DNA from 3 places in the Microbacterium sp. NPDC078428 genome. Region 1 is predicted to be linked to each of the others. Evidence: predicted binding sites of a transcription regulator. Region 1 holds the regulator's gene; each other region holds the start of a gene.
The links. The regulator HrcA, encoded in region 1, represses chaperone genes, less so after heat shock. The targets are predictions, from matches to a motif close to TTNGCACTCGNNNNNNNCGAGTGCNAA.
Positions count from the first base shown of each region.

Region 2: groL (chaperonin GroEL) is a predicted target of HrcA. The motif match lies at 1,365-1,391, and genes of this name have one in related genera.
Region 3: groES (co-chaperone GroES) is a predicted target of HrcA. The motif match lies at 6,350-6,376, and genes of this name have one in related genera.

Region 1 is NZ_JBITUP010000003.1:386,756-395,619, reverse strand. Features, by position in the region: gene rpsT (30S ribosomal protein S20) at 1-1, opposite strand, end outside; gene ACIGCK_RS08295 (alpha/beta fold hydrolase) at 113-856, opposite strand; gene lepA (translation elongation factor 4) at 1,027-2,874, shown strand; gene ACIGCK_RS08285 (DUF1990 family protein) at 2,885-3,532, shown strand; gene hemW (radical SAM family heme chaperone HemW) at 3,535-4,752, shown strand; gene hrcA (heat-inducible transcriptional repressor HrcA) at 4,836-5,876, shown strand; gene dnaJ (molecular chaperone DnaJ) at 5,920-7,032, shown strand; gene ACIGCK_RS08265 (16S rRNA (uracil(1498)-N(3))-methyltransferase) at 7,032-7,769, shown strand; gene ACIGCK_RS08260 (histidine triad nucleotide-binding protein) at 7,793-8,143, shown strand; gene ACIGCK_RS08255 (PhoH family protein) at 8,196-8,864, shown strand, end outside.
Region 2 is NZ_JBITUP010000002.1:261,766-267,668, forward strand. Features, by position in the region: gene groL (chaperonin GroEL) at 1-1,330, opposite strand, end outside; gene ACIGCK_RS05415 (DUF3048 domain-containing protein) at 1,465-2,532, opposite strand; gene ACIGCK_RS05420 (cold-shock protein) at 2,599-2,802, opposite strand; gene ACIGCK_RS05425 (LytR C-terminal domain-containing protein) at 2,953-3,594, opposite strand; gene ACIGCK_RS05430 (DUF3263 domain-containing protein) at 3,734-3,991, opposite strand; gene ACIGCK_RS05435 (DUF2332 family protein) at 4,019-5,005, opposite strand; gene msrB (peptide-methionine (R)-S-oxide reductase MsrB) at 5,083-5,484, shown strand; gene ACIGCK_RS05445 (nitroreductase family protein) at 5,481-5,903, shown strand, end outside.
Region 3 is NZ_JBITUP010000002.1:382,020-390,883, reverse strand. Features, by position in the region: gene glmS (glutamine--fructose-6-phosphate transaminase (isomerizing)) at 1-79, shown strand, start outside; gene ACIGCK_RS06050 (holo-ACP synthase) at 171-599, shown strand; gene alr (alanine racemase) at 596-1,723, shown strand; gene tsaE (tRNA (adenosine(37)-N6)-threonylcarbamoyltransferase complex ATPase subunit type 1 TsaE) at 1,720-2,223, shown strand; gene tsaB (tRNA (adenosine(37)-N6)-threonylcarbamoyltransferase complex dimerization subunit type 1 TsaB) at 2,381-3,025, shown strand; gene rimI (ribosomal protein S18-alanine N-acetyltransferase) at 3,022-3,540, shown strand; gene tsaD (tRNA (adenosine(37)-N6)-threonylcarbamoyltransferase complex transferase subunit TsaD) at 3,537-4,613, shown strand; gene ACIGCK_RS06020 (hypothetical protein) at 4,610-5,104, shown strand; gene ACIGCK_RS06015 (SAM-dependent methyltransferase) at 5,124-6,314, opposite strand; gene groES (co-chaperone GroES) at 6,451-6,759, shown strand; gene rarD (EamA family transporter RarD) at 6,914-7,849, shown strand; gene ACIGCK_RS06000 (ABC transporter substrate-binding protein) at 8,105-8,864, shown strand, end outside.

The DNA of each region.
Region 1 (8,864 bases):
CGTGTGGGTCTTTCGGTCGAGGTGTCTGCCTGTGGAAGTGCCGGCGACAAGAGAGGGCTGTCGCGCAGCGGTCGTGAGGGTGGGAAGCCCACACGCAAGCCAATCAAAGAGTCTAGCAGGTCCGCTCGGGCTGATCCGCTCCGGGCGAGACCGTCGCGATCGCGAGATCGAGGAGCGCGTTGAAGACCCGTGGCCGCATCGCGGTGACCAGGTGGCTCGTGCGCGGGACGACGATCAGCTCGGCGTGCGGAACGAGCCGGCGGAACAGGCGTTCGTTGATGCGGAGCTGGTCGAACTGCCCGTTGATGAACCACGTGGGCACCGAGATTCGGCGGAGGGCGCGGGTGAGATCGAGCACCGACAGCGAGCGGAGCGCGATGTCCTGTGCGTCGAAGGCGTACCCGCCGGCGCCGAAGTCGTCGCGCGTCTCCTCCGGGAGGGTCCGGGCGAGCACCATCTCCGTGAGGCGCATGCCTCGATCCGGCAGGCTGTCGAAACGCCGCGCGAGTGCCCGGTAGGTGGCGAGACCTGGTCCGCGGGGAACGGCGGTGCAGGATGCCGCGACGAACGCCGCGACGGGCGGGGCCTCCGGTGCGCCGACGTACTCGCAGCTGACGAGCCCGCCCATCGAGTGGGCCGCGAGCACGACAGGGCCGTGGCGGGCCGCCTCGCGCACCGCGGCGTCGATCGTCTCGAACGCGCCGTCGATCGTGAAGTCTTCGCCCATCCGGGTCCCGTGTCCGGGCAGGTCGAGCGCGTGCGCGTCGATGCCGCGTTCGGCGAGATGCGCGATCTGCGCCCGCCACATCGTCGCTGACGTGCGGATCCCGTGGACGAGGACCACCTGCACCGTCATTCCCTCAGCCTAACTTCGCCTCCGTGACGTCGTCCCCGCCCGTTCGCGGGCGGGTAGGCGCGAGCGCGGACCGGCGGGTGCGGGTCCTGGAAGAGCTGGCGTGTCGCCGGAACGTCGTGTTTGATGCACCCCCAGATCGGGTGGCGGAGACTGCGTAGAATCGAGCGGACATGTCTCCCCGCGCCGCTACGCCTCCTCAGCCCGCCGCGACTGCCCCCGAGCAGCTCCGCAACTTCTGCATCATCGCCCACATCGATCACGGCAAGTCGACCCTGGCCGACCGCATGCTTCAGATCACGGGAGTCGTCGCGGACCGCGACATGCGCGCGCAGTACCTCGACCGCATGGACATCGAGCGCGAGCGCGGTATCACGATCAAGAGCCAGGCCGTGCGGATGCCGTGGGAGGCGGGCGGCGAGAACTTCGCGCTCAACATGATCGACACGCCCGGACACGTCGACTTCAGCTACGAGGTCTCCCGCTCGCTCGCGGCGTGCGAGGGGGCGATCCTCCTGGTGGACGCGGCGCAGGGCATCGAGGCGCAGACGCTCGCCAACCTTTACCTCGCGCTCGAGAACGACCTGCACATCATTCCCGTGCTCAACAAGATCGACCTGCCCGCTGCTGACCCGGAGAAGTTCGCGCTCGAGCTGGCGAACCTCATCGGCGGCGACCCCGACGACGTACTCCGCGTCAGCGGCAAGACCGGCGCGGGCGTCGAGGAGCTGCTCGACCGCATCGTCCGCGACATCCCGGCGCCCCAGGGGGATGCCTCGGCGCCCGCTCGCGCGATGATCTTCGACTCGGTCTACGACCCCTACCGCGGCGTCGTCACCTACGTGCGCATGGTCGACGGCAAGCTCGAGCCCCGTGAGCGCATCCAGATGATGTCGACGCGGGCGACCCACGAGCTGCTCGAGATCGGTGTGTCCAGCCCGGAGCCGACTCCGACGAAGGGCCTCGGCGTCGGCGAGGTGGGGTACCTCATCACGGGCGTGAAGGACGTGCGCCAGTCGAAGGTCGGCGACACGGTCACGACCGCGCGCAAGCCCGCCGATGAGGCCCTGCCGGGGTACACCGACCCGAAGCCGATGGTCTTCTCCGGCCTCTACCCGATCGACGGCAGCGACTACCCGGACCTGCGTGAGGCGCTCGACAAGCTCAAGCTCTCGGATGCCGCCCTGGTCTACGAGCCCGAGACCTCCGTCGCTCTCGGCTTCGGATTCCGCTGCGGATTCCTCGGCCTCCTCCACCTCGAGATCGTCACCGAGCGTCTCGCCCGCGAGTTCGACCTCGACCTCATCACGACGGCACCGAGCGTGGTCTATCGCGTCGTCACCGACACCGGAGCCGAGGTGATCGTGACCAATCCGAGCGAGTATCCCGACGGCCGCGTCGCGACGGTGTCCGAGCCGGTGGTCAAGGCGGCCATCCTGACGCCCAAGGACTACGTCGGCACGGTCATGGAGCTGTGCCAGTCGCGCCGCGGGACCCTTCTCGGGATGGACTACCTGAGCGAAGACCGCGTCGAGCTCCGCTACAACGTCCCGCTCGGCGAGATCGTGTTCGACTTCTTCGATCAGCTCAAGTCGCGCACGCAGGGCTATGCGAGCCTCGACTACGAGCCGGCGGGGGAGCAGGAGGCCGACCTCGTCAAGGTCGACATCCTCCTGCAGGGCGAGAAGGTCGACGCGTTCAGCTCGATCGTCCACCGCGACAAGGCGTACGCGTACGGGCTCCTCATGACCGAGCGGCTGAAGAAGCTGATTCCGCGCCAGCAGTTCGAGGTGCCCATCCAGGCCGCGATCGGCGCGCGCATCATCGCCCGCGAGAACATCCGCGCGATCCGCAAGGACGTGCTCGCCAAGTGCTACGGCGGCGACATCACCCGCAAGCGCAAGCTGCTAGAGAAGCAGAAGGAGGGCAAGAAGCGCATGAAGATGGTGGGCCGCGTCGAGGTGCCGCAGGAGGCGTTCATCGCCGCGCTCTCCGGCGACGTCGAGACCGGCGCCAAGTAGGGTTGGGCGCATGCGGCGCGGGACTTTCCGAGACGACACCGTCGATTACGCGGCGGTAGGCGCAACGCACTCACCGGATCTGATGCAGTATCCGCCTGAGCGCAGCATCGCGGCCGAGCGGACAATCCGGATCGGATCGGGTCAGGAGCGCTTCGCCTCCGCGGGCGAGGCCCTGCTGTCGTGGACGGCCCAGAAGGGCGCCGGCCTGCAGCTGGGCGATGTGCGCCCGGCATCCGGCCCCATGTACGCGGGGGTGGGGTTCGACGACGAGGGAAACCCCGTCGCCCCCGCCAGCACGGAGGCCGAGCAGCGCTTCGACGCCGAAGGCACACCGTTCGCCGGCGCGGGCACGACAGTGACGGTGCACGGGCGCGTGGCGGGCCTGCGGGCGGACGCCGAGCTGCGCGTCATCTCCGTGACCGAGGAGCCGCGGCGGATCGCCTTCACGATCGGCACCGTGAGCGGCTCCGTCGTCAGCGGTGAGGAGTGGTTCCTCATCGAGTGGCGGGGCAACGATGAGGTGTGGTTCACGGTGCGCGCCTTCGACGCACCGGTCGCGCTCGCATACCGCCTCATCCGCCCCCTCGTGCGACGCCGTCGGCGGGCGCTCTTCGACGGCTACGTCCGCGCGATCTCGCCGATGTACACGACCGGCTGATCGTGGCCGGACCGCTCCCGCTCGGCGATCCCGCACCGGTCGACGGCGCCCTGCCGGGCGACCTCCCGCTCGACCCGACCCGCGCCCTCGGCGTGTACCTGCACGTCCCCTTCTGCCGGGTGCGGTGCGGCTACTGCGACTTCAACACATACACCGCCGGCGAGCTGCGCGGCGCCACCGCTGAGGACTACCCGTCCGAGGCGGGTCGGGAGGTGCGCCTGGCGGCGCGCGTGCTCTCCGACGCCGGCGCGCTGCGGGCGGCATCCACCGTGTTCTTCGGCGGCGGCACGCCGACGCTGCTGCCCGCCGGATCACTGACGCGGATGCTGGAGGACGTGCGCGCGCACATCGGCGTTGAGCCGAACGCCGAGATCACGGTGGAGGCCAACCCCGACACCGTCACGCAGGTCGTCGCAGACGAGCTGGCCGCCGCGGGGGTCACGAGGCTCTCGATCGGCATGCAGTCGGCCGTGCCGCACGTGCTCGCGGCGCTCGACCGCACGCACGACCCCGCCGCCGTCGCGCGCGCCGTGGGAGCCGCGCGCGGGGCGGGCCTGGCCGTCAGCCTCGACCTCATCTACGGCGCGCCCGGGGAGAGCCTCGCGGACTGGGCGGCGTCGCTGGCGCAGGCGGTGGAGCTCACGCCCGACCACGTGTCGGCGTACGCCCTCATCGTCGAGGACGGGACGGCGCTGGCGCGGCGCATCCGCCGGGGCGAGCTCGCCGCCCCCGACGACGACCTGCAGGCCGACATGTACGAACTGGCCGACCGCGTCCTCGCCGACGCGGGCTTCGGATGGTACGAGGTGAGCAATTGGGCGCGGGACGACACCCACCGCTCGCGGCACAACCTCGCCTACTGGCGCGGCGATGACTGGTGGGGCGTGGGGCCCGGCGCCCACAGCCACGTGGCAGGAATGCGCTGGTGGAACGTCAAGCATCCCGCCGCCTACGCCCAGCGCCTGCAGTCCGGCGCCTCGCCGGCGGCCGGGCGGGAGAGGCCGGATGCCGCCGCCACACAGCTGGAGCGGGTGCTGCTGACCTCCCGCATCCGTGAGGGACTTCCCCTCGAGATGCTGGATGCCGGCGCGCGCCGCTCCGTCGCGGGGCTCGTCGCCGACGGGCTCGTCTCCGGCGAGGACGCCGTGCGGGGGAGGGTCGTGCTGACCCTGCGCGGGCGGCTGCTGGCGGACGCCGTCGTGCACGCACTGGCGGGCTGAGCGGCCGCTTCCGGAGCGCACGCGCCGCGAACCGGTAGAATTGGCACTCGATCTGCCGGAGTGCCAGGACGGGAGGAGAGGCCATGGTCTCGGAACGGGGGCTCCAGGTCCTTCGCGCCATCGTGCAGGACTACGTCGCCACCCACGAACCGGTCGGCAGCAAGTCGATCGTCGAGCGTCACGCGTTCGGGGTCTCCGCCGCCACGATCCGCAACGACATGGCGCAGCTGGAGGACGAGGAGCTCATCGCGGCGCCTCACACCTCCTCCGGGCGGGTGCCGACGGACAAGGGCTACCGCGTCTTCGTCGACCACCTCGCCGACATCCGGCCGCTCTCTCCCGCGCAGCGCAGCGCCATCACGGCCTTCCTGGGCGACCCGGGCGATCTCGACGACCTCCTCGCGCGCACGGTCCGGGTCCTCTCACAGCTCACCGGCCAGGTGGCCATCGTGCAGTATCCGTCCTTCGCGCGTGCCAATGTCACCCACGTCGAGCTGGTGGCGATCGCACCCGCGCGCATGCTCATCGTCCTCGTGACCGACACGGGCCGGGTGTCCCAGCGCATCGCCGCGCTCACGGCGCCCCTTGAGGACGAGGACCTGCCCGCGCTGCGGGCGCGCCTGGCGGCGCTGATCGTGGGTCACTCCGTGCGTGACGCGGCCGACCGGGTCGAGGCCTGCCGCACCGCCGGGACGGCCGAGGCCGTCGGAGTGGACGCGGCCCTGCTCTCCCTCTGCCATGTGGTCGCCGAGGAGCTGGACGAGTTCCGCCAGGACCGCCTGCTCATGGCGGGAGCCGCCAACCTCGCTCGACGCGAGTCCGACTTCCGCGGCAGCATCTACCCGCTCCTCGAGGCGATCGAGGAGCAGGTCACCCTCCTCCGGCTCATGGGGGAGATGGTGGCCGACACCCAGGGTCTCGCGGCCAGCATCGGCCGCGAGAACGATCCGTGGGGGCTCGGCGAAGCATCGGTCGTGACGAGCGACTACGAGACATCGGGGGCGGTGGCACGCGTGGGCGTGCTCGGACCGACCCGAATGGACTATCCCAGCAACCTCGCCTCGGCGCGGGCCGTTGCGCGATACCTCTCGCGTCTGCTCGACGAGGACGAGAACCGCCGCTGAGGCGACCCCTGCCCCGCACGACGGGGCGTGAAGAAAGGCGAATGTGGCAGACCATTACGACGTCCTGGGCGTGGCGAGAGACGCGTCACCCGACGAGATCAAGAAGGCGTACCGACGCCTCGCGCGCGAGCTGCACCCGGATGTGAACCCGGGTGAGGATGCCTCGGAGCGCTTCAAGCTCGTCACCCACGCATACGACGTGCTCAGCGATCCGGAGCAGCGCCGGCGCTACGACTCCGGCGGAGACGCGTTCGGCGGGGCCGGAGCGGGCTTCGGCGGTTTCAGCGACATCTTCGAGACGTTCTTCGGCGGGGGCGGCGGGGGGTCGCGCGCGGCGCGCCCGCGCTCGCGCCGGGAGCGCGGGCAGGACGCCCTCGTCCGAGTGAACCTCGACCTTCGGGATGTCGTCTTCGGCACGCACCGCGACCTCGAGGTCGACACGGCCGTGCTGTGCGATACCTGCCAGGGCTCGTGCTGCCAGCCCGGCACGCAGCCCGTCACGTGCGACATCTGCCGCGGCGCGGGACACATCCAGCGTCAGGTGCGCAGTCTGCTCGGCAACGTCGTCACGAACGTGCCGTGCCCCACGTGCCAGGGGTACGGCACGACGATCCCGTACCCCTGCTCGAGCTGCCAGGGTCAGGGCCGCGTGCGCTCCCGGCGCACCGTCTCGATCGACATCCCGGCGGGTGTGGAGACGGGGCTGCGCCTGCAGCTGCCTGGTTCCGGCGAGGTCGGCCCCGCGGGAGGGCCCAACGGTGATCTGTACATAGAGGTCAGCGTGGCCGCCGACGACGTCTTCAGCCGGGACGGCGACGACCTGCTCGCAACGCTCGAGGTGTCGATGCCCGATGCGATCCTCGGCACCGAGACGACGATCGAGAGCCTCGACGGCCCGGTCGATCTGGAGATCCGCCCCGGTGTCCAGTCGGGCGACATCCTGACGATCAAGGGGCGCGGCATCACTCCGCTGCGCGGGAGCCAGCGCGGCGATCTGCGCGTCGGCGTGCAGGTCGTGACGCCGTCGCGCCTCGACGCGAAGGAGCGGGCCCTCGTCGAGGAGCTGCGCAAGCGCACCAAGGCGCCCGCGCCGGCGCTCTCCCACTTCCACCAGGGCGTCTTCGCGAAGCTGCGCGACAGGTTCCGGAACCACTGATGCCGCTGCACTTCGTCGTCGACGCGGCCTCGACCGCGCATGTCGGCGACGTGGTCGCACTCACGGGCGACGAGGCGCACCACGCGGCGGCCGTCCGCCGCGTGCGGGTGGGGGAGGAGATCACCCTCGGCGACGGACGCGGAGCGTGGCTGACCGGCGTGTGCGAGGCGGTCGCGCCGCGGGAGGTGCGCGTGCGGGTCCGCGACCGCACCCTCGTGCCGGCCGCGGCACCGCGGATCGTGCTCGTGCAGGCGCTCGCGAAGGGCGACCGCGACGAGCTCGCCGTCCAGGCGGCCACCGAGCTCGGGGTCGATGAGATCGTCCCGTGGCAGGCGTCCCGTAGCGTGTCGCGGTGGCAGGGGCCGAAACTCGTCAAGGGCGTCGCCCGATGGAGCACCATCGCGCGCGAGGCCGCGAAACAGGCCCACCGCGCGTGGATACCGCCCGTCGCCACGCCGCTCGGGACCCCCGGCGTCATCGAGCGCGCCGCCGACGCCCGTGTCCTCCTGCTCGAGCCGACGGCCGAGCGAGCGCTGACGGCGCTTGACTGGCCGCGGGGCGAGGCACGCGACATCCTGCTGGTGGTCGGCCCGGAGGGCGGCATCGACGGCGCCGAAATCGATGCATTCGAGGCGGCCGGCGCGGAGCCGGTGAGGATGGGGGCGAGCGTGCTGCGCACGTCCACGGCCGGACCCGCGGCGATCGCGGTGCTCTCGGCCGCGCTGGGACGCTGGTGAGGGGCCCTCGATACACTGGGACGGTGTCCGACGAACCCTCGATCTTCACCCGTATACTGCGAGGCGAGATCCCCGCAGAGATCATCGCCGAGACCGAGGGCGCCTTCGCGATCCGCGACATCGCGCCGCAGGCGCCCGTGCACGTGCTCGTCATCCCGAAGTCGCAGGAGTACCGCAACGTCGTCGAGCTCGCAGCGGGGGATCCGCAGCTGCTCGCCGAGGTCGTCGGGCTCGCGAACACGCTGGCGGCCGAGCTCACCGGTGGCGACTTCCGTCTGGTCTTCAACACGGGGGCGGATGCCGGGCAGACCGTCTTCCACGTCCACGCCCACCTGCTCGGCGGCGGACTGACGGAGAAGAGCGTCGGTGCCTGACGGAGAGACCCCCGACACCACGACCGAGCGGGTCTACGCCGACGGTGTCGCGATGGTGCAGCTGCTCGGTCCGCAGGACCGCCTCCTCCGCGTGCTCGAGAAGGAGCACCCGGAGGTCGACGTGCACGTGCGCGGCAACGAGATCACGCTCTCGGGCGCGTCCCGGGCCGTCGAGGCCGCACGAGACCTCGTCGACGAGCTCCTGGCCATGACGAAGGCCGGGCACGCCCTCGCGCCCGGAGACGTCTCCTCGTCGGCGCGCATCCTCGAGGGGGACGCCGGTCGACGTCCGTCGGAGGTGCTGGGTGAGGCGATCCTCTCCACCCGCGGCCGCGTGATCCGACCCAAGACGCTGGGCCAGAAGGAGTACGTAGACGCGATCGAGGAGCACACGATCGTGTTCGGGATCGGTCCCGCCGGAACGGGGAAGACGTATCTCGCGATGGCGAAGGCCGTGCAGGCTCTCCAGCGCAAGGAGGTCTCGCGGATCATCCTGACCCGGCCCGCCGTCGAGGCCGGCGAGCGCCTGGGGTTCCTGCCCGGCACGCTGAACGACAAGATCGACCCGTACCTGCGACCGCTCTACGACGCGCTCAACGAGATGATGGACCCCGAGCTCGTGCCCAAGCTCATGGCGACCGGGACGATCGAGGTCGCGCCCCTGGCGTACATGCGGGGCCGCACGCTCAACGACTCGTTCGTCGTGCTCGACGAGGCGCAG
Region 2 (5,903 bases), on a different contig from region 1:
CGACGCGAACGATGTTCGCACCGGTCGCCTCGTCGCCCGTGAGCTCGAGGCCCTCGAACGCGATCTTGCCGGCCTGGATGAGCGCGACGCCACCACCGGGGACGATGCCCTCCTCGACAGCCGCCTTCGCGTTGCGCACGGCGTCCTCGATGCGGTGCTTGCGCTCCTTGAGCTCGACCTCGGTGGCCGCGCCCGCCTTGATAACGGCAACGCCGCCGGCGAGCTTGGCGAGGCGCTCCTGCAGCTTCTCGCGGTCGTAGTCGCTGTCGGTGTTCTCGATCTCGCGACGGATCTGGGTCACGCGACCCTCGATCTGCGACGAGTCGCCGGCACCCTCGACGATGGTGGTCTCGTCCTTGGTGATGATGACCTTGCGGGCACGGCCGAGCAGGTCGACGGTGGCGTTCTCGAGCTTGAGGCCGACCTCCTCGGTGATGACCTGGCCACCCGTGAGGATCGCGATGTCCTGCAGCTGCGCCTTGCGACGGTCGCCGAAGCCGGGGGCCTTGACGGCGGCCGACTTGAAGATGCCGCGGATCTTGTTCAGCACCAGGGTCGCGAGAGCTTCGCCCTCGACGTCCTCGGCGATGATGAGGAGCTCCTTGCCCTCCTGGATCACCTTGTCGACGATCGGGAGAAGATCCTTGATGTTCGAGATCTTCTGGTTCGCGATGAGGATGTAGGGCTCCTCGAAGACCGCTTCCTGACGCTCGGGGTCGGTGACGAAGTAGGGGTTGATGTAGCCCTTGTCGAACCGCATGCCCTCGGTCAGCTCGAGCTCGGTGCCGAACGTGTTCGACTCCTCGACCGTGACGACGCCTTCCTTGCCGACCTTGTCGATCGCCTCGGCGATGAGCTCGCCGATCGTCGGGTCAGCGGCCGAGATCGAGGCGGTCGCCGCGATCTGCTCCTTGGACTCGACCTCCTTGGCGCCCTCGAGCAGCTGGTCGGTGATGGCCTTGACGGCCTTCTCGATGCCGCGCTTGAGCGAGATGGGGTCGGCGCCGGCCGCGACGTTGCGCAGGCCTTCGCGCACGAGAGCCTGGGCGAGAACGGTGGCGGTGGTGGTGCCGTCACCCGCGACGTCGTCGGTCTTCTTGGCGACCTCCTTGACCAGCTCGGCGCCGATCTTCTCGTAGGGGTCGTCGAGCTCGATCTCCTTGGCGATCGACACGCCGTCGTTCGTGATGGTGGGGGCGCCCCACTTCTTCTCGAGCACGACGTTGCGACCGCGCGGGCCGAGCGTCACCTTGACGGCGTCGGCGAGGATGTTCAGGCCGCGCTCGAGGCCGCGACGGGCCTCTTCGTCGAAAGCGATGATCTTTGCCATGTGTGTGTCGTCCCTCCCGGACGTAGGTTTGGGTTTAGCACTCCGACAATGGGAGTGCTAACCACATTCTGGCACTCGCCCCGGGAGAGTGCAAGCCGCATGACGGCGGGCGACCGGATGCCGCGCCGCGGCGCTCAGCGCACCGACACCGAACCGCCCGACCCGGTCGGCACGAGCTCGACCCACGTCGCACCGGGCGCGAGGTGGATGGCGACGCCGTGGGCGTTGGTCAGCTGGAGGGGCGCCTCGCGGGAGGGCTTCGTCCACGTCGCCTCCAGCACCTTGCCGCCCGTGGCGATCCACGCGGCACCCGAGCCGATCATGACGGTGCGCGGGATTTCTCCGTACGCCCAGTCGATGTCGACCGCGACCACGACCACGTTCGTCGCCGACAGCGGCGCGCCGGAGGGGTCGGTGTCGGCGGCCCCGTTCTGGCCGCGCAGGTAGCCACCGCTGCCGGCATCCCACTGCCACTGCCTGCTCTGGCGCGGCGAGAACGACAGGTCGAACCCGGCCGAGGAACGCCCGTAGGCCGCCGCCGACGCGGCGACGGGCATCGAGGTGAAGGCGAACTGCGGCGCCGGCGCCGGGATCTGCGCATAGGCCTGCACCAGCTCGCGCGCGCTGACGATGACGTTGTGGGGTGCGGCCTTTCCGCTCGTGCGATGCATGAAGCGATCGTCGGCGCCACCGTGGATGGCGTTGTGCACCGAGGTCGCGAGCATCATGTCGACGAACCGCTGCTGCCCGCCCGAGTAGGCGATGACCCCACCGAGCGGCTCGACGATGTCGGGATCCATGGGACGGATGCTGCGGACCGGGCCGATCTCGTCGGGGATGTCGGAGGACCACACCGCGACGTAGCGGGTGAGACCGCCCTCGACGAGCTCCTCGAAGACGACGTCGGCGCGCTCCAGCCCCACCTGGGGCCGCGCCGCGGGGTGGTTGTCGATCTTCGCCGAGAGGGCGGGGCCCGCGACGCCGCCCGCGGGCACCGCGGTGCCACGCAGCGGATGCGGGACCGTCTGCGGCGCCTCGGGCGCCGGCTCGACCGTTGCGGTCGGAGACGGCGCCGGCGGCACCGTCGTCGCGATGGGAACGGGCGCAGCGTCGGAGGACGCGGCGCATCCGGCGAGCGCCATTGCGGCCATCGCGAGCACGGCGACCCGGAGGCGGGCGCGGCGGCGCGCGGCGATCGTCATGCGCGACAGACTAGGGCCGGTGCGGCGCGCCGCCGTGCCGACACGGCGAGGGCCGTGGGCGCCGGGTCAGACGACCCGCACAGACTCGGCCTGCGGACCCTTCTGCCCGGCGCCGACGGTGAACTCCACCTGCTGCCCCTCTTCGAGCACCCGGAATCCGGTCATGTCGATGTTGGAGTAGTGAACGAAGACGTCCTGTCCGCCCTCGGCGACGGTGATGAACCCGTAGCCCTTCTCGGCGTTGAACCACTTGACGGTGCCCTGGGCCATGCGTGCGCTCCTGTTACTGCGGGGTGAGACACGGCCATGCTAGCCACGCGGAACGACGCGGATCCGGCGCTCGGGCAACTGTTGACACAGGGGCCGCGAACTCTTAATCGGACGGAAACACGCCGCCGCCACGGCGCGCGCGGAGGCGCTCTACGGTGCGGTGCCCGAGCCGCCCTCGGTGCCGTCCTGGATCTCGGTGCCGTCCTGGATCTCGGTGCCGTCTTCGATCTCGGTGCCGTCGTTGCTCTCGGCGGCCGCCGTGCGGTCGGTTCCGACGATCACCGTAAGCTGCGTCGCGGGCGTTCCCGGAAGCGGGTACTCGGGGTCGAGCACGACGTCGGCCGCCCCCAGGATGCCGGCGAGACCGCGTGCGGCGGCCTCGGCCTCCGCCGCCGCGTAGTAGACGGTCGTGGTGGGGAACTCCCGGTCCCCGGCGTTGCTCGCGAGCACCCCCGATTCGGGCCAGCCCTGGGCGACGAGCTCATCCTTCACCCGGGTCGCGAGGCCGGCCTCCGGCGTGCCGTTGAGCACGAGCACCGTGTACGAGGTGTCGACGACGGGCGCGACGGTGTCGACCGGCGCCGCGGTCGGCGCGGGCTCGGGGAACAGGACGATACGCCCCTGCGCGACGAGCGAGGCGAAGATGCCGGCGCCGATCAGGACGACCGTCGCGACGGCCGCCCAGAGGAACAGGCCGGGGCCGCCGAAGCGCGGGTTCTCGGCCCGGTGCGCACCGACGCGTCCGCGGGAGGGCGGGATGTCGTCGAAACGGTCGGCAGGGGACGGGGACACCAGAGCATGCTACCGGGGGGCGTCCGCGTGTCCCGTCACGGGCAGGCGGAAGCGGTCAGCGGGTGACGGTCAGCGGGTGACGGTCAGCGGGTGACGGTCAGCGGGTGACGGTCAGCGGGTGACGGTCAGCGGGTGACGGTCAGCGGGTGACGGCCCGCTCGCGGGCGGCGCGCTCCGCCGCGCGCCGATCGCGGATGCGGCGGAGCCGGCCGACGAGCAACGGATCGTGGGCGGGGGCCTCGGCGGTGTCGATCAGGCGTCCGAGCAGCTGATAATACCGGGCGGGCGTCAGACCGAGCTGGCTGCGGATCGCCTCCTCCTTCGCGCCCGCGTGGCGGCGCCAGTCGGCCTCGAAGTCGAGGATCGCGCGCTGCTGATCTGTCAGCTCTTCAGCCATGCCTTCACGGTACGCCGGGACCCGCCGTCAGCACGCGCGCCACTCCAGCCACGCCCCGAGCGGGTCGCACTTCGCAACCACCTGCCCGTCGAGCGTCAGGTGGAAGCCCGATGCAGCGGCGCCCGTCGACGCCTGCTGCGCCCCGGACATCCCCGCCGGATGGATCGACACCCAGCGCACGTCCCGCTCGGTCAACGCCCGCCGCAGCTCCTCCCTCCCGGCGCGCGGCACGTGCGGTAGGAGCCCGGGGGTCGTGACGACGATGCTCGCGCCGGGCGCCGCGCGGCGCGCATCGGCGATCGCATCGTCGAGGGTCGCCGGGTCGGCGGCGTCGCCCGCGATCATGCGCGGCGGGGCGGCAGCCGCGACATCCAGCGCGGCGGCGATGCGCTCGGCGCGCCCGTCCTCCCCCGGCCAGACGAGCGCCTCGAGGAAGGCGCGATCGGCGGCATCCCGCGCGTCGAGAGGCGCGAGGTCCACGCCCACGCGGGTGAGCACGCGCGGCAGCGTGAGCTCCCCGCCGCCCGCACCGCGCATCTCGGACGCGAGCACGACTGTGGCCGGCCCTTCGACCGGATCGAGCCGCACGTCGCGCGTGCCCCAGAAGCGGTAGGAGTACCTGTCCGGATACAGGCACAGCCCCGCAGAGGCGCCCAGCTCGACGAGCGCGACCGGCCCCGGCACGAGCGAGAGCGCCGCGACCAGCGGCGCGCAGCGCAGCGGCTCGTTCGTCTGCAACGAGCGGGCGGATGCCTCGGCCACGAGCCGATCGCCATGCTCGCGCAGCCACCGCCGGAGCCCCGCCCAGGGCCCCACCGGCGCGCCCTGCATGCGCGCGACGGCGAAGACGAGGGGTGGCTGGCGACGGGTGGCCGGTATGCGGGCCAGCAGGGCCGCCGTCTCCGGGTCCTCCGCGATCCCGCGCGCCCAGTCCTCGTACACGTCCGAACGCCCGCGCGCCTCGTCATCGGCGAACCGCGCGTACCGCTCGATGACCGCTGCCGCGTCGTCCATGACGCCATTCAACCGCGGACGCGCCCGTACGCCCGCCAACCGCGGTTGAATAGAGGGGATCTACCCGAGGAGGACCAATGTCGTACAGCGTCGACAAGACCGACGACCAGTGGCGCGAGGAACTGAGCGCCGACCGTTACGCCGTGCTGCGGGAGGCCGCCACCGAGCGCCCCTGGACCGGCGAACTGCTCGACGAGCACCGCGCTGGGCTCTACACGTGCGCCGCGTGCGGCGTCGAGCTCTTCCAGAGCGGAACGAAGTTCGACTCCGGCTGCGGCTGGCCGAGCTTCTACGAGTCGATCCGCCCCGACGCCGTGGAGCTGATCGAGGACAACAGCCACGGCATGGTGCGTACCGAGGTGCGTTGCGCGGCGTGCGGCTCGCACCTGGGGCACGTCTTCCCCGACGGCTTCGGCACCCCCACGGGCGACCGTTACTGCATGAACTCCCTCGCGCTCGGATTCGCCCCCGAGAAGTGAGCGCGCGCGAGGCGGCTCTGAGCCGCCGGTCCTTCTCGAAGGTGACCGACGACGCGCCGGGCCACGACGAGCTGCTCTCGCTCGTCGCCGCGGCCGGGCGCGTTGCCGATCACTCCGGGCTGACCCCGTGGCGGCTGATTGAGCTGCGCGGCGACGACCGCCTCGTGCTGGGACGCGCGATCAACAAGGCGGAGGGCGAGAAGGGGGCCTCGTCCAAGCCCCTCCGCGCTCCCCTGCTGATCGCGGTCGTCGCGAGCATCCGCCCGAAGCACAAGGTGCCCGAATGGGAGCAGGAGGCCGTCGCCTCCGGCGTCGCCCACATGCTGAGCCTTCTGCTCGACGAGGCGGGATGGGGCGTCATCTGGCGCACCGGCGGCTACACCCGGTCCAAGGCGATCAAGAAGGCGCACGGGCTGAAG
Region 3 (8,864 bases), on a different contig from region 1:
CGCGATGGCCCTCGCGACCGCGAAGGGCCTGGATGTCGACCAGCCGCGCAATCTCGCGAAGTCGGTCACTGTCGAGTAAGGCGCCGTCGCCCGGTGCGCGGTGACCGTCCGCGCGGTGACCGCCCGGCGCCCCGGGATAGGGTTTAGGTCGTGGAGATCGGGGTGCGCGCATGATCGTCGGGATCGGCGTCGACCTCGTCGACATCGCGCGGTTCGAGCGGACCCTCGAGCGCACCCCGCGCCTCCTCGAGCGGCTCTTCTCGCCGGCGGAGCGGGCGCTCAGGCCCCGCTCGCTCGCCGCCCGCTACGCGGCGAAGGAGGCGCTCATCAAGGCGCTGGGCGGCTCGGACGGCGTGCACTGGACAGAGATCGAGGTCACCCCCGAGGCATCCGGTCGCCCGTGGTTCACGCTGACCGGCTCGACGGCCGATGTCGTCACCGCGCGCGGGATCACGGGCATCCACCTCTCGATGAGCCACGACGCGGGCCTCGCGACCGCGTACGTCGTCGCCGAGGCGGCGGCACCGGCGGGCGCCGCGCCGTGCGACCTGCGCTTCCAGCCCACGTTCTCGGGGGCGGAGTGGGAGGAGCGCTCGTGACCCGCCTGCCCGATGGCGTCATGCGCGAGGCGACGGTCGACGTCGCCGCGATCGCCGCCAATACCCGGCACCTGCGCCGGGTCGCCGGCGTCGACGAGGTGATCGCCGTCGTCAAGGCCGACGGGTACGGCCACGGCGCGGTGCGATCGGCGTTCGCCGCGCTCGAGGGTGGGGCGACGCGGCTCGGGGTCGCCGACATCGGCGAGGCCCTCGCGCTGCGCCGCGCGGGCGTGCGCGCCCCCATCCTCGCGTGGCTGCACGCCCCCGGCGCGTCGTTCGCGGAAGCCGCGGCCGCCGACGTCGAGCTCGGCATCTCGAGCATCGACCAGCTCCTGCAGGCGGCCGCTGCGGCTTCCGGCGAGCGCGCGGTCGGCGTGCACCTGAAGATCGAGACGGGGCTCGGGCGCAACGGCGTCGCGCCCGCCGAGCAGCGCGTCGTCTTCGCCGAGGCGGCCCGGCTGGAGCGGATAGGCAAGGTGCGCGTGATCGGCATCTTCAGCCACCTCTCCAACGCCTCGGCCGACGACGACCGCGAGGCGCTGCGCCGCTTCCAGGAGGGCCTCCTCGAGGCGGCATCCGCCGGACTCACCCCGCCCCTGCGCCACATCGCCGCCACCCACGCCGCGATCGACCTGCCCGAGGCGCGGCTGAACTGCGTGCGCCTGGGGATCGGCATCTACGGCCTCTCGCCGTTCGCGGATCGCTCGTCCGCCGCGCTCGGGCTGCGCCCCGCGATGACGCTGCGTGCCGCCGTCGCCGCCGTGCGCCGGGTCCCCGCGGGTCAAGGCGTCTCCTACGGCTACGACTACCGCGCGCCCGGTCCGACGACGCTCGCGCTCGTGCCGCTCGGATACGCCGACGGCGTCCCGCGGCAGGCCTCCGGTGCGGGGCCCGTGACCATCGGCGGCCGCAGCCTGAGGGTCGCGGGGCGCATCGCGATGGACCAGTTCGTCGTGGACGTCGGCGACACGCCCGTCGCGGTCGGCGACGAGGTCGTCCTGTTCGGCGACCCCACGCTGGGCGTTCCCGCGGCGACGGACTGGGCGGATGCCGCGGGCACCATCAACTACGAGATCGTCACGCGCATCGGCGCCCGGGTTCCCCGTCGGCAGGCGTCGTCATGACCGTATCGGACGCCCTGCTCGGGCGCCACGACATCACCGACGCCCCGGCGATGGAGGAGCTCGGCCGGCGGCTCGGCGCAGGCCTCGAAGCGGGCGACCTGCTCGTGCTCACCGGCCCCCTCGGCGCCGGCAAGACCACGCTCACGCGGGGCATCGCGGAGGGACTCGGGGTGCGGGGCCCGATCCAGAGCCCCACGTTCGTCATCGCCCGCACCCACCCCTCCCTCGCCGGCGGCGCGCCGCTCGTCCACGCCGACGCCTACCGGCTGGGCTCCGCCCTCGAGCTCGACGACCTCGACATCGACGCGGACGGCTCCGTCGTCGTCGTGGAGTGGGGCCGGGGCATGGCCGAGGGCCTGCGCGAGCACTGGTGGGAGGTCGAGATCGAGCGCCCGGTCGGCGGACGCGGGGCCGACACGATGTGCGGCGACCTCTCGCGCACGACGCTCGAGCTCGACGCGGACGCCCCGCGGGTCGTCACGGTCTCGCGCCGGCCGTAGCCGCGGCGCGGACGACACTCCGGACGGCTTCCGGGCGGGGACGTCGTCCTGCGGATACGGGGGTGCTGACAGGCGATCCTTCCGGAGTGTTGTCCGCGCGCAGAGGGGCGGCGCCCGCGTCGCCAGGCTCCTCCTCGGCGCGACTACCCTGGAGGGCGTGATCCTCGCGCTCGACACCTCGCTCGGCTCCGGCGTCGCCGTGGTCGACCTCGACGGCGTCGAGCTCGCCGAGGCGGCCAGCGACAACCCGCTCGGCCATGCCGAGGTGATCGGGGACCTTATCAGGCGGTCGCTCGCCGAGGCGTCCGTGCGCCCCGACCAGATCACCCACGTCGCGGCGGGCATGGGGCCGGGCCCCTTCACGGGCCTGCGCATCGGCGTCGCCGCCGCGCGGGCATTCGCGCTGGCGCGGTCGGCGCGGCTGGTCCCCGTCGTCAGCCACGACGCGGCCGCCCGCACGCACTTCGACGCCGCGGATGCCGACGCCCCCGTCGCGATCGTCACCGATGCGCGCCGCCGGGAGTTCGCGTACACGGTCTACGCCGGTCTCGATCCCCGGGGCGTCCCCGTGCGTGCCACCGAGCCGGCCCTCGCCCCCCGCCACGAGCTCGACGATCGCCTGCGCGAAGCGGGCGCCCGCCGCATCGACGCCTCCCGCATCTCCGCGGCGGCGCTCGGCCGGGTGGCTGCGCACCGGATCGCCACGGGCGACGCCGGCGCGGAGGACGGCATGACGGAACCCCTGTACCTTCGCGCCCCCGACGTGACCCTCGGCGCCGTACCCAAGCGGGTGGGGACATGATGCGGCCCGCGGCCCCGTCGGACCTCGGCGCGATCATGGCGCTCGAACGGGCGTCGTTTCCCACCGATGCCTGGTCCGAGACCATGATGCGGGAGGAGCTCGTCTCGACCCACGCGCACTACGTCGTGCTGGAGGAGGCGGGCCGCGTCGTCGGATACGGGGGAGTGAGGGCCGCCCGCGGCCTGCCCGACGCCGACATCCAGACCCTCGCCCTGGATCCGCAGGTGCGAGGCCGGGGTCAGGGGCGGGCGCTGCTGCGGGCGCTGGTGGGCCATGCCCGCGACAGCGGAGCGAAGAAGGTGTTCCTGGAGGTGCGTGCCGACAATTCCGTCGCGCACTCCCTCTACGTCTCGGAGGGGTTCGGCGAGCTCGGCCGCAGGCCCCGGTACTACCAGCCCGACGGGGTCGACGCGATCGTGATGGAACTCGACCTGCGCACGTGGGCGCCGCAGGGCGAGGCCGAGCCGACCCCCGCCGAGGGTGGCCGGGGTCCGCGGGAGGGGGCGAGCGGATGAACCGCGAGGAACCGCTCGTGCTCGGCATCGAGACCAGCTGCGACGAGACCGGCATCGGCATCGTCCGGGGTCGCACGCTGCTCTCGAACACGATCGCCAGCAGCATGGACGAGCACGCGCGCTTCGGCGGGGTGGTGCCGGAGGTCGCGGCGCGTGCCCACCTCGAGGCCCTGCAGCCCGCCATCGAGGCCGCGCTCGCCGAATCGGGTGTCGCGCTCGCCGATCTGGACGCCGTCGCCGTCACCTCCGGGCCGGGCCTCGCGGGAGCCCTGATGGTGGGCGTCGGCGCGGCGAAGGCGCTCGCCGTGGCCCTCGGAACGCCGCTCTACGCCGTCAACCACCTCGTCGGTCATATCGCCGCCGACCTCCTCGACGCCGATGCCGAGCCGCTCGAGTATCCGACCGTCGCGCTCCTGGTCTCCGGCGGCCACACCTCGCTCCTGCTCGTGCGTGATCTCACGAGCGACGTCGAGCTGCTGGGCGAGACGGTCGACGACGCGGCCGGCGAGGCGTTCGACAAGGTCGCCCGCATCCTGGGGCTGCCCTATCCCGGCGGTCCGGAGATCGATCGCGCCGCGGCGTCCGGCGACCCCCGGGCCATCCGCTTCCCGCGGGGTCTCTCCCGCGCCAGCGACATGGACCGGCACCGCTACGACTTCTCCTTCTCCGGGCTCAAGACCGCCGTCGCCCGCTGGATCGAACATCAGGAGGCGGCCGGCGAGCCCGTGCCCGTGGCGGATGTCGCGGCATCCTTCCGCGAGGCGGTCGTCGACGTGCTCGTGACGAAGGCGCTCGACGCGTGCGTGCGCCACGGCGTGCCCCGGCTGCTGCTGGGGGGCGGGGTCATCGCGAACCGGCGCCTGCGCGAGGTCGCGCTCGAGCGCGCGGATGCCGCGGGCGTCGCGGTGCGGATCCCGCCGCTGTCGCTGTGCACCGACAACGGGGCGATGATCGCCGCGCTCGCCGCGGAACTGATCCGAGCGGGGGGGCAGCCGTCCACGCTCGCGTTCGGCGCGGACTCCACGCTTCCCGTCACCGAGATCCAGGTCGCTGCGGGGAGCGAGCCGGCGTGAGCGCGGAGGAGAAGGACCGCGCGGCGGCCGCAGAACCCGGCCTCGCGAACGCGAGCCCGGTCCCCGCGGAGGGGGCCCCTCCGCCGCCCGCGCGCTTCACCGAGCCGGCCATCCCCTTCGCGCCGCCGGTCGTCCCGCCCGGGCCGTCCCCCCGGGGCGAGGATGACGAGGCGGGGGAGACCGGTCCCGTGCCCTTCCTCGACCGCCGCATCCCCTTCGGACCCTGGGACCCGCCCGCCCCCGCGAAGGACCGGCGGCGCCTCGCGGGGTGGGCGCTCGTCATCGCCGTGGTCGGCCTCGCGGCCTCGTTGTTCGTCGGCTGGGGTTTTCCGATCGGCGTCGTCGCGGTCGTCGTGGCGGCGATGGCCCTGCGCCGCCCCGAGGAGGGACGCCAGGCCGCGGCGTGGGCGCTCGCGCTCGGCATCCTCTCGATCATCTACAGCGCGATCTGGATCGTCTGGGCGGCGATGCAGGCCGATCTCTTCGCCTGACGCGGGCGGGGGCCGTGCGTCAGACGCGATCGGCGAGGATCGCCAGGCGACCGCCGCCCGCACGCGTGAGCAGAAGGGTCGCCGACTCCGGCCCCTGCAGGCGCAGCCTCGTGCGCAGCACCGCGGGATCCACGTCGACGCCGCGCTTCTTGATCTCGAGCGTGCCGATGCCTCGCTCGCGGAGGGCGCGGGCGAGCTTCTTCGTGTCGGTCGGGAGCACCTCCCGCACGCGGAAGGTCGACACGAACGGGCTCGTGAGGGCAGCGTCGCCGGTGAGGTAGGCGATCCCGGGTGCGATCGGCCCGGCCTGCAGCGATCGCGCGACGTCGCCGATGAGGCGGGCGCGGATGACGGAGCCCGCCGGTTCGTGCACGAACGCCCCGAGCGCGCTGACGTCTTCGTCGGGGGCATCGTGCTCGGCGGTCAGTTCGTGCGCGCCGCCGTCGGTCAGCACCACGGCGGCGCGACCGATACCTGGCCGGGCGAGCTCCCTCGACCACAGCACGAGCTCGATCGTGGAGCCGTCGACGGTGATCCACTGCGCCTCGGCGCCCACCGGGATGAGGTTCCGATCCAGACCCGGACCGAGCTTGATGCCGGTCGCCCGGCGCTCCGCCACCTCGAACGCCCACGACAGCGTGGGCGAGTACTCGTCGGGGTCGCTCAGGCGGGTCGTCTCGGTACGGCCCGCCGTGCGGCGGGCGGGGTCCAGCCACACGCCCACCTGCGGCCCGAGGTCGATCGACTCGGCGAGGGCGTTCGAGACCCGGGCGGTTTCCCCGAACGGCGCGAGGTTGAAGGCCGCGAGGGCGGCCGTGACCTCGTCCGCCTCGACGGCGTGGACGTCCAGCCCGAGCCCGGCGGCGCCCATGGCGTCGCCCCCGATCCCGCATCCGAGGTCGGCGACGGAGGCGATCCCGGCGTCGCGGAAGCGCCGGGCGTGCAGGGTGGAGACCGACAGGCGCGTGGACTGCTCGAGGCCGGCGCGGGTGAACAGCATCCGCGCCGCGAGGTCGCCGAACTTCGCGCGGGCACGCCGCCGCAGGCGCGACTGGCCGACGACGGCCGAGACGAGGTCGGGGGAGTAGCCCGCGGCGCGCAGCCGGGTGACCTCGCGCGCCACGTCGGCGGCCGATTCCACCGGCGGCGTCGCGTCGAGCAGCCGCAGGCCCTCGGGGGTCAGCAGGGCCGTGAGCTCGGTCATCTCCACCCGCACCACCCTACGGCGGGCGACGCCGTCATCCGCTGGCACTCGCGTTGCGGGAGTGCCAGCGGATGCCTACACTGTCATTAGCACTCTCGCAGCGAGGTTGCTAATGAGTCTTGGATCAAGAAAGAGGTAGACCGTGACGGTTTCCACTCAGGTTTCCATCAAGCCGCTCGAGGACCGCATCGTCATCCGCCAGGTCGAGGCGGAGCAGACGACGGCCTCCGGCCTGGTCATCCCCGACACCGCGAAGGAGAAGCCCCAGGAGGGCGAGGTCGTCGCGGTGGGCCCCGGCCGCATCGATGACAACGGCAACCGCGTTCCGCTCGATGTCGCCGTCGGCGACCGCGTGATCTACAGCAAGTACGGCGGAACCGAGGTCAAGTTCGGCGCCGACGAGTTCCTCGTGCTCTCGGCCCGCGACGTGCTCGCGGTCGTCGTTCGCTGAGCGACGCACACCACCGAAGGACCCGGATGCCGCGGCATCCGGGTCCTTCGTCGTTTGCGGGTGCGCCGAGGTGTCGCGACCGGGTCCTCCCGCTGAGTGAGCGGGGGCACGCGGCGTCCCGAGCCGGACGTCGCTCCGGCGGTAGGCTGAGCCGGTGAACCACGCGCCCGATCCCGCCCGGGAGCGTGCTCTCGGCGGGGTGTACGCCTTCACGGCGTACCTGCTCTGGGGATTCCTGCCGCTGTACTTCCTCACCCTGGCCCCGACGGGCCCGTGGGAGATCGTCGCGTGGCGCATCCTGCTCTCGCTGGTCTTCTGCGCCGTGCTCCTGAGTGTGACCCGCTCCTGGGGAGCGTTCGGGCGCATCATCCGCCAGCCCCGCCTGCTGCTGTGGACGGCGCTCGCGGGAGCCGTCATCTACGTCAACTGGCAGGTGTTCCTCATCGCGACCCTGTCCGGGCACGTGATCGAGACGAGCCTGGGTTACTTCATCAACCCCATCTTCACCGTCATCCTGGGCGTTCTCGTCCTGCGCGAGAGCCTCCGGATGACGCAGTGGATCGCGATCGGCATCAGCGCCCTCGCCGTCGGCGTCATCGTCGTCGGGTACGGCACCTTCCCGTGGATAGCCCTGACCCTCGCGGCATCCTTCGGCGTCTACGGTCTCGTCAAGAAGCAGATCGGCCCTCGCGTGGACGCGGTCAGCGGACTCACCCTGGAGTCGTTCTGGCTCGCGCCCGTCGCGATCGGGCAGCTGGTCGCGGTCTCGTTCGCATCCGGCCTCACCTTCGGCACGGCCGGTGTGTGGCACGCGGTGCTGCTCTCGCTGGCAGGGGTTGCGACGGCGACACCGCTGCTGTTCTTCGCTGCCGGTGCGCGGCGGGTGCCACTGACCGTCATCGGGCTGCTCCAGTTCATCGCCCCGATCATGCAGTTCGTCACCGGCGCGTGGATCCTCGGAGAGCCGATGCCGCTCGAGCGGTGGATCGGCTTCGGCCTGGTGTGGGTCGCCCTGTCGGTCCTGACGATCGATCAGCTGCTGTACTCGCGCCGCCACAGGGGCGTCTCGGACGTCGCCCCGATCACCTGACCGGCGAAGCGGGCGGGGCCCACGCGGGCGGATGCGGTTCTGCGTACCAGGTACCGGCATCCGCGGCACCGGGTCCGACGCCGTCGTCTCGCCGGGGTGATTTCGGGCTGATGAGACGGCCGTTATCGTGCCGTGACCATCTCGTGACACATCGTTAACGCACCGCAACGTTGGAACGCGGGTCCCGCGCTTAGGGTGAGATCCACGAGGTCGGCGCCCGGGCCGGCCCAGCGTTCGTTTACAGCAAGGAGCACTATGAGCGTCTTCTCCCGTTCGCGCGGAAAGGTCGTCGGTGGCATCGCCGTCGTCGGCGTCGGCGCGCTCTTCCTCGCGGGTTGTGCCGGCAGCGGCGGCGACACCGAATCGTCCGCCCCGGCAGCCGAAGCCGGAGAGGAGATGACCCTCACGATCGGAACGGCACTGCCCCAGACGGGCAACCTCGCCTTCCTCGGCCCGCCGGAGGAGGCCGGTGTGGCCTACGCGACGGCACAGATCAACGAGGCCGCGGCCGAGACGGGCCTGACCCTCGACGTCATCTACGGCGACTCGGGCGACACCGACAACAAGGCCTACGAGACCGAGATCCCGCGTCTGCTCGGTGAGGGCGTGTCCGCCATCATCGGCGCCGCATCGTCGGGCACCTCGCTGCAGTTCATCGACCAGGTCGTGGGTGCCGGCGTCATCCAGTTCTCGCCCGCCAACACCTCGGACGCGTTCACGACCTACGACGACAACGGGCTGTACTTCCGCACGGCGCCCTCGGACGTCCTGCAGGGCGAGGTGCTCGGAAACCTCATCGCCGAGGACGGCAACCAGACGCTCGGCATGATCGTGCTGAACGACTCGTACGGCACCGGTCTCGCCGGCTACGTCACCGAGGCCTTCGAGGCCGCGGGCGGCGAGGTCGTTGCGGCGCCCACCTACAACACGGGTGACACGTCGTTCGACGCTCAGATCAGCGAGGTCGTCGCGGCCGACCCCGACGCGATCGCCCTGATCACGTTCGAGGAGGTCA